Chondromyces crocatus: one gene and its partner. The protein of the gene in region 2 interacts with the protein of the main gene of each other region in a pairwise test. Links are inferred from orthologs where the notes say so. Each region holds a gene or a part of one and is shown on either strand. Other genes may lie near its edges. The genes, in order: CMC5_RS30845 and CMC5_RS16275.

What was found.
Region 1: the proteins of CMC5_RS16275 (region 2) and CMC5_RS30845 interact in binary tests that used the Escherichia coli proteins (3 or more experiments, as listed by UniProt). The link is inferred for Chondromyces crocatus from one-to-one orthologs.

The regions. Positions count from the first base shown.
Region 1 is NZ_CP012159.1:8,566,415-8,569,652, reverse strand. Bases 219-3,146 are described here. They hold CMC5_RS30845 (ABC-F family ATP-binding cassette domain-containing protein), read right to left. Parts: upstream 2,530-3,146; coding sequence 907-2,529; downstream 219-906. Other genes in these bases: CMC5_RS30840 (nucleotidyltransferase domain-containing protein), read left to right, coding at 2,800-3,146; CMC5_RS46680 (hypothetical protein), read right to left, coding at 219-333. Also shown: more of CMC5_RS46680, read right to left, coding at 1-218; more of CMC5_RS30840, read left to right, coding at 3,147-3,238. UniProt on the Escherichia coli protein: Genetic data indicate it may be involved in ribosome assembly or function.
Region 2 is NZ_CP012159.1:4,398,551-4,402,344, reverse strand. What follows is about bases 22-3,505. They hold CMC5_RS16275 (2-oxoglutarate dehydrogenase E1 component), read left to right. Parts: upstream 22-368; coding sequence 369-3,305; downstream 3,306-3,505. Other genes in these bases: CMC5_RS16270 (PaaI family thioesterase), read left to right, coding at 3,308-3,505; CMC5_RS16280 (glucose-6-phosphate isomerase), read right to left, coding at 22-221. Outside these bases: more of CMC5_RS16280, read right to left, coding at 1-21; more of CMC5_RS16270, read left to right, coding at 3,506-3,784. UniProt on the Escherichia coli protein: E1 component of the 2-oxoglutarate dehydrogenase (OGDH) complex which catalyzes the decarboxylation of 2-oxoglutarate, the first step in the conversion of 2-oxoglutarate to succinyl-CoA and CO(2).

The DNA of each region.
Region 1 (3,238 bases), 4.2 Mb from region 2 along the record:
GTCGTCGTCGTCGTGATCATCGTCGTCGTCGTCGTCGTCGTCGTCGTCCTCGTCCTCGTAATCATCCGGCCCAGCGCCTGCGCCGGTCGACGTCGAGGACGACGTGCTGGCGCCCGCGCCGCCGTTGCCACCAGCGCCACCCGTGGCACCAGCGCCACCGCTGCCATCGCTCCCACCTTCCGAGCCAGCGCCCGTGCCTCCCGAGCCCGTCACCTCGGACGGCTCATTCTTGCCGTAATCGAGGTTGTCCATCGCGGCGCATGCAGGCGCGGCGATGAGGAACGCGAGTCCAGCGATGGCGGTGAGATCAGAAGGCTTCCGGCGAAGTCCCATACGGGTTCCTCGATTCGATGTGACGTGACGCAGGGAGCGGCTCATGCACGGTGAGGCGGGAAACCGTACGAGGCCACCCGCCCTGCATCCCAGCGCAGAGCTGCTCACCTGGATATGAAAATAACTTTCAACATCACGCTAGTGGAGGACGCCAGCAGGTGTCAACACCTGCCGCAGCGACCCGATCGCACGCCGTTCGGGCCGAACCCTGTCCGACCGTCACCCCTCATTCACACGGCAGGGGCACGCGCCCCCGCCGCCCCGCCGAGCCAAGCTCGTCGGGCCCCACCACCCCGCGATCCACTCGGGAAATCTGGCATGTCTCGCCGCTTCGGGCCTGACGTCGGTGCATCGAGAAGCGGGCGAAGTTTCCGGCCGCGTGCATCAGAGCCATGCCCAGAGCAACGGCGAGAGCAGCGGCGTCGACCGCTGGGTCCGGGTCCACGGGCGTCCAGAACCAAGACCACATTCGTCTGCGTGGGCGCATGACGGGAGCGCGGGTCCCAAGCCTTCAGACCGTCGCTCGGATGCGCGGCCCCCACCAGGCCGTCGCGCGAACCCCCCCAGGTTTCCTCAGGCCCGCATCCCGGGCGCCTCGTGCCCGCTCTGCGCCACGTACTCCGTGTACCCGCCCCCGTACACCCGAGGGCCCTCGGGGAGCAGCTCCAGCACCCGGTTCGACAGCGCCGCGAGGAAGTGCCGATCGTGGGACACGAACAGCATCGTCCCCTCGAAGTCGGCGAGCGCCTTGATCAGCATCTCCTTCGTCGCCATGTCCAGGTGGTTGGTCGGCTCGTCGAGCACCAGGAAGTTCGGCGGATCGTAGAGCATCTTCGCCAGCACGAGCCGCGCCTTCTCCCCACCGGACAGGATGCGGCAAGGCTTCTCCACGTCGTCGCCCGAGAACCCGAACACCCCGGCCAGCGTGCGCAGCGAGCCCGGTGACGCCAGCGGGAACGCACCCGAGAGCGTCTCCCACGCCGACTGCGTCGGATCGAGCAACTCCATCGCGTGCTGCGCGAAGTACGCCATCTTCACGCTGCCCCCCACGTGGACCCGCCCCGAGTCGGGTTGCGAGTGCCCCGCGATCAGCTTGAGCAGCGTCGACTTCCCGGCCCCGTTCGCCCCCATCACGCACCAGCGCTCGCGCCGCCGGATCAAGAGGTCCAGCCCGTCATAGATCGTGCGCGACCCGTACGCCTTGTGGACGTCCTCCACCCGCGCCACGTCCTCGCCCGAGCGGGGCGGCGTGCGGAAGTCGAAGGTCAGCGTCCGCCTTCGCCGCGGCTCTTCCACCTTCTCGATCTTGTCGAGCTTCTTCACCCGCGACTGCACCTGCGCCGCCTTCGCCGCCTGCGCCTTGAACCGCTCGATGAAGCGCATCTCCTTCGCCAGCATTGCCTGCTGCCGCTCGTACTGCGCCTCGGCCTGCGCCTCGTTGACCGCGCGCTGCCGCTCGTAGAAGTCGTAGTTGCCCGAGTACGTCGTCAGCTCGCCGCCGTCGATCTCCAGGATCTTGGAGACGATCCGGTTCATGAACTCCCGATCGTGGGACGTCATGAGCAGCGCGCCTTCGTACTGCTTCAGGTACTCCTCCAGCCACAGGATCGACTCCAGATCCAGATGGTTGGTCGGCTCGTCGAGCAGCAGCGCGTCGGGCCGCATCAGCAGGATCCGCGCGAGCGCCACGCGCATCTTCCACCCGCCGGACAGCGCCCCCACGTCTCCGTCCATCACCTCCTGCGCGAACCCGAGGCCCGCCAGGATCTCGCGTGCCCGCGCGTCGAGCGCGTACCCGCCCAGCTCCTCGTAGCGCGCCTGCACGTGACCGAAGCGCTCCACGAGCTGCTCCATCTCGTCCATGCGCTCCGGGTCCGCGAGCGCCAGCTCCAGCTCGGCAAGCTCCGCGGCCACCTCGGACACCGGCCCTGCCCCGTCGAGCGTCGCGGCGACCACGGACTTGCCGCTCATCTCGCCGACATCCTGGCTGAAGTAGCCGATGCTCACCCCGCGATCGACGGCGACCTGCCCATCGTCTGCGGCCTCCTCCTTGGTGATGAGCCGGAAGATCGTGGTCTTGCCGGCGCCGTTCGGCCCGACCAGGCCGATCTTCTCGCCGCGGTTGATCGCCGCGCTGGCCTCCAGAAAGAGGATCTGGCGCCCGTGCTGCTTGCTGATGGAATCGAGGCGAATCATGGCGGAACTGCTGGCTCGTGGAGGGGGGTGGAAGGGGGCCGCGGGTCTAGCACACGCGCCGCCCCCCCTGCGAGCGTGACGCGCGGTAGAGCTGGCCGAGCGCATCGCCAGAGACCTCCCCTGGGTTCGCGTCGAGCGAGCGCGTCGGCCTCCCTTGCGGTCGCCCCCGTCCGCGCCGCCCCTGCCGACGGATGGCGCCTCACCAGGTCACCGCATTACCCTCCCTCGACCCGACCCCTCACCCAGCTTTTCCGATCGACCGGAGCCTCCATGCCCCCGACCCCTCCTTCGTCGAGCGCGCCAGCCTCCTCTCCGAGACCGAGCGCCACGGCACCTCTGCCCGTCGCGCCGAGCGACCGCGTCTCCCCCCACGAGCGCCGCGTCATCGAAGCCCTCGCCGAGCAGCACGGCTGCCACGCCGCCATCCTCTACGGCTCACGCGGTCGCGGCGAAGGCCGCCCCGACAGCGACCATGACCTGCTCCTCGTCCGGAAAGACGGTGCCGCCGAGCGCCTCGTCCGTCCGATCGAAGGCCTCGCCATCGACGCCTGGATCGAGCCCGAAGCCGCACTCGACGTCACGAAAGACCCGGGCCTGCTCCGCATCCGCGAAGGGATCGTGATCGTCGACGCCCACGGCTTCGGCGCCGCGCTGCTGAAGCGCGCACAGCAGGTGTTCCGAGAGGGACCCGCCCCGCTGCCGCCGGGGG
Region 2 (3,794 bases):
GGAGCGCGCAGCCAGTAATGGCCGACGCGGCGCTGCTCGTCCGGGTTGGCGACGGCGCCCGCCTCGAGATCGGCCATGCGGCGCAGAGCATCCTGGATGCGCGGCGCCATTCGCTCGAAGAACCCCTCGTCGAAACGAATCCGGCTGACATCGAGCCAGAAACCCAGGGCTGGCGCGTGAATCAAGAGGTCGCGGAAGCGGTCGAAACGGTCCAGGGCCATGGGCCCGTTGTACCCCGACCGGTCGGTACAGGCCCGGAAAACGTCGGCCGAGACCTTGACAACCCGTGCCTCGGCGCCAGACCGGCATTCGAGTCAACTTCCGGTCTGGCACGCGAGTCCGTCTCGCGTTATTTGCAAGGCGTCCCAATGCAGCTTGATTTCGGAGTCAATGCAGGTTTCGTCGAGGAACTCTACGCACAGTTCGTGGAGAACCCGGCGTCGGTCGACCCCAGCTGGCGCGCCTTCTTCGAGGCGAACGGCGCGAACGGTCATGGCAATGGCCATGGCAACGGAGCCGGTCCGACACTCTCCGTGGCGCAGCGGCGCGCCACGGCGCCCGCTGCCGCCGCCGCCGGCCGGGAGGAGCCGCAGAAAACCTCGAACGACGCTCAGGCGCGCGAGCTGGAGACGGCCTTCGCGAAGACGCTCAGCCAGTACCCCGCCGCGGACACGACGCGCGATCTGCAGGTGCTCGCCCAGGGTGCGCTGCAAGCGCGTGCCTACGCGCTGATGAACGCTTACCGCGTGCGCGGTCACCTGTTCGCCCACCTCGATCCGCTGAACCGGCCGCCGGGCGCGCCGCCCGAGCTCGATCTCACGAACTTCGGGCTCAGCATCGAAGATCTCGACAAGCCCTTCCCCACCGGCGACATCGCCGGCGTCCCGCCGGTGCTCACGCTGCGGGAGATCATCCAGCACCTCTCCGAGACGTACTGCCGCACCATCGGCGTGGAGTTCAACTTCATCGAGGTGCCCGAGGAGCGGAACTGGCTCCAGCAGCAGATGGAGTCGACGCGCAACCGGCTGCAGATCGACCGGGAGAAGCAGCTCCGCATCCTGACGAAGCTCAGCGACGCGGAGATCTTCGAGCAGTTCATCCACGTGTCGTACGGCGCCGGGACGAAGCGCTTCTCGCTGGAGGGCGCCGAGAGCCTGATCCCGCTGCTCGACCTGCTCATCGAGCACAGCGGCGATCACGACGTGCGCGAGATCGTGATGGGCATGGCGCACCGCGGCCGGCTCAACGTGCTCGTCAACATCATGGACAAGAGCATCCGGGAGATCTTCGCGGCGTTCGAGGACAAGGACGGCGAGCGGAACCTCGGGTCGGGCGACGTGAAGTACCACCTCGGGTACTCGACGGATCGCAAGCTCGAGAACGGGCGCAACGTCCACCTGACGATGACGTTCAACCCGAGCCACCTGGAGTTCGTGAACCCGGTCGTCGAGGGGCGCACGCGCGCCAAGCAAGACCGGCTGCTCACGCAGGAAGGGAACGCGGAGGAGACGCGCCGCCAGGTGATGCCGCTCCTGATCCACGGCGACGCGGCCTTCATCGGGCAGGGCGTCGTGGCCGAGACGCTCAACATGATGAGCCTCGACGGCTACGCGACGGGCGGCACGGTCCACGTGATCGTGAACAACCAGGTCGGCTTCACCACGATGCCGCACGAGTCGCGCTCGACGCGCTACGCGTCGGACATCGTGCGCATGCTCAAGGTGCCCGTGTTCCACGTGAACGGTGAGGACCCGGAGGCGGTGACCCACGTGGCGCAGCTTGCGATCGACTGGCGTCAGCGCTTCGGCAAGGACGTGGTCATCGACATGTACTGCTACCGCAAGTACGGCCATAACGAGGGCGACGAGCCGCGTTTCACGCAGCCGAAGATGTACCAGGCGATCGACAAGAAGCCGACGGTGCGCCAGGCCTACGTGCAGCGCCTGGTCGAGATGGGTCAGGTGACGGAGGCCGCGGCCGAGGAGCTCGTGAAGAAGCGCCGCGAGGTGCTGACGACGGCGCTCGACGAGGTGAAGCAGAAGGGCTTCGCGCCGGTCACCTACTCGATGGCAGGCGTGTGGACGAGCTACCGTGGCGGGCCGGATGCGGCGACGCCGGAGGTGGACACGGCCGTCCCCGCCGAGAAGCTGATCGCGCTCTCCGAGCAGACGCTGGTGCTGCCGGCCGGCTTCAAGGCGCATCCGAAGGTGCTGCCGCTGCTCAACGCGCGACACGAGCGACTCATCGCTGGAGAGAGCTTCGACTGGGGTACGGGCGAGATGCTCGCCTACGCCTCGCTGCTCTCCGAGAAGGCGTCGGTGCGCATCTCGGGTCAGGACGCCCAGCGCGGTACGTTCAGCCACCGCCACGCGGTGCTGTCCGACGTGGAGACCGGGGACCGCTTCGCGCCGCTGGGCCAGGTGGCCGAGTGGCCCGCTCGGTTCGAGGTGTTCAACAGCCCGCTGAGCGAGGCCGGCGTGCTGGGCTTCGACCTCGGGTACAGCCTCGATCATCCCGACGGGCTCGTGATCTGGGAGGCGCAGTTCGGCGACTTCCTGAACGGGGCGCAGGTGATCATCGATCAGTTCCTCACGTCGAGCGAGGACAAGTGGCACCGGCTGTCGGGCCTCGTGCTCTACCTGCCGCACGGCTACGAAGGTCAGGGGCCCGAGCACTCCAGCGCCCGCATGGAGCGCTTCCTCCAGAACAGCGCCGAGGACAACGTCCAGGTCTGCAACCTGACCACGCCCGCGCAGCTCTTCCACGCGCTGCGACGCCAGGTGCACCGGCCCTGGAGGAAGCCGCTCGTGATCTTCACGCCGAAGAGCCTGCTCCGCGTGGCAGCGAGTTCGAAGGGGCCGCACCGCCCGGTGTCGACGCTGAAGGATCTCTCGGAAGGGCGCTTCCACCGCGTGCTGCCCGACACGGGCGGCGTGGATCCGACGGAGATCCGCAAGATCCTGCTCTGCTCGGGCAAGGTCTACTACGACCTCGCCATCGCACGCGACGAGCGCAAGGCGAACGACGTGGCGATCCTGCGGCTGGAGCAGCTCTACCCGATCAACGACGAGCTGGTGCAGGCCCTCGCGTCGTACAAGGACGGGACGAAGCTCGTCTGGGTGCAAGAGGAGCCGCTCAACTACGGCGGCTGGTACTACATCAACGCCGTGCTGCCGCAGATCCTCGGGGACCGTTTCCCTCTGAGCTGCGCGGGCCGCGCGCCGAGCGCGAGCCCGGCGACGGGCTCGAAGGCCGCCCACCTGATCGAGCAGAAGATGCTCGTCGACGAGGCCTTCGGGAGCTGAGCATGAGCGCCACCGCGAACACGCCCGAGAGCCTCCAGGATCGGTACGCACCGAACAACATGTGCTTCGGCTGCGGTCCGGCCAACGAGAAGGGGCTCCGTCTCAAGAGCCGCGTCGAGGGCGACGAGCTGGTGGCCGACTTCGTCCCCGAGGAGCACCACCAGGCGTTCGCGGGGATGCTCAACGGCGGCATCACCGGGGCGCTCCTCGACTGCCACTCCAACTGGGCGGCGGCCCATCACCTGATGCAGGTGCGGGGAGAAGAGGCACCTCCTTGCACCGTGACCGCCGATTTCCACGTGAAGCTGAAGCGACCGACGCCCCTCGGCCCGATGCGCCTGCGCGCGCGGGTGGTCGAGACCGAGGGCGACCGCGTGATCGTGGAGGCGACCCTGGAGGCGGGGGGCAAGATCACCGCGACGTGCAAGGGGACGTTCGTCGCGGTGAAAGAGGGGCACCCGGCGTACCACCGCTGGTAGGCGGTCCCGA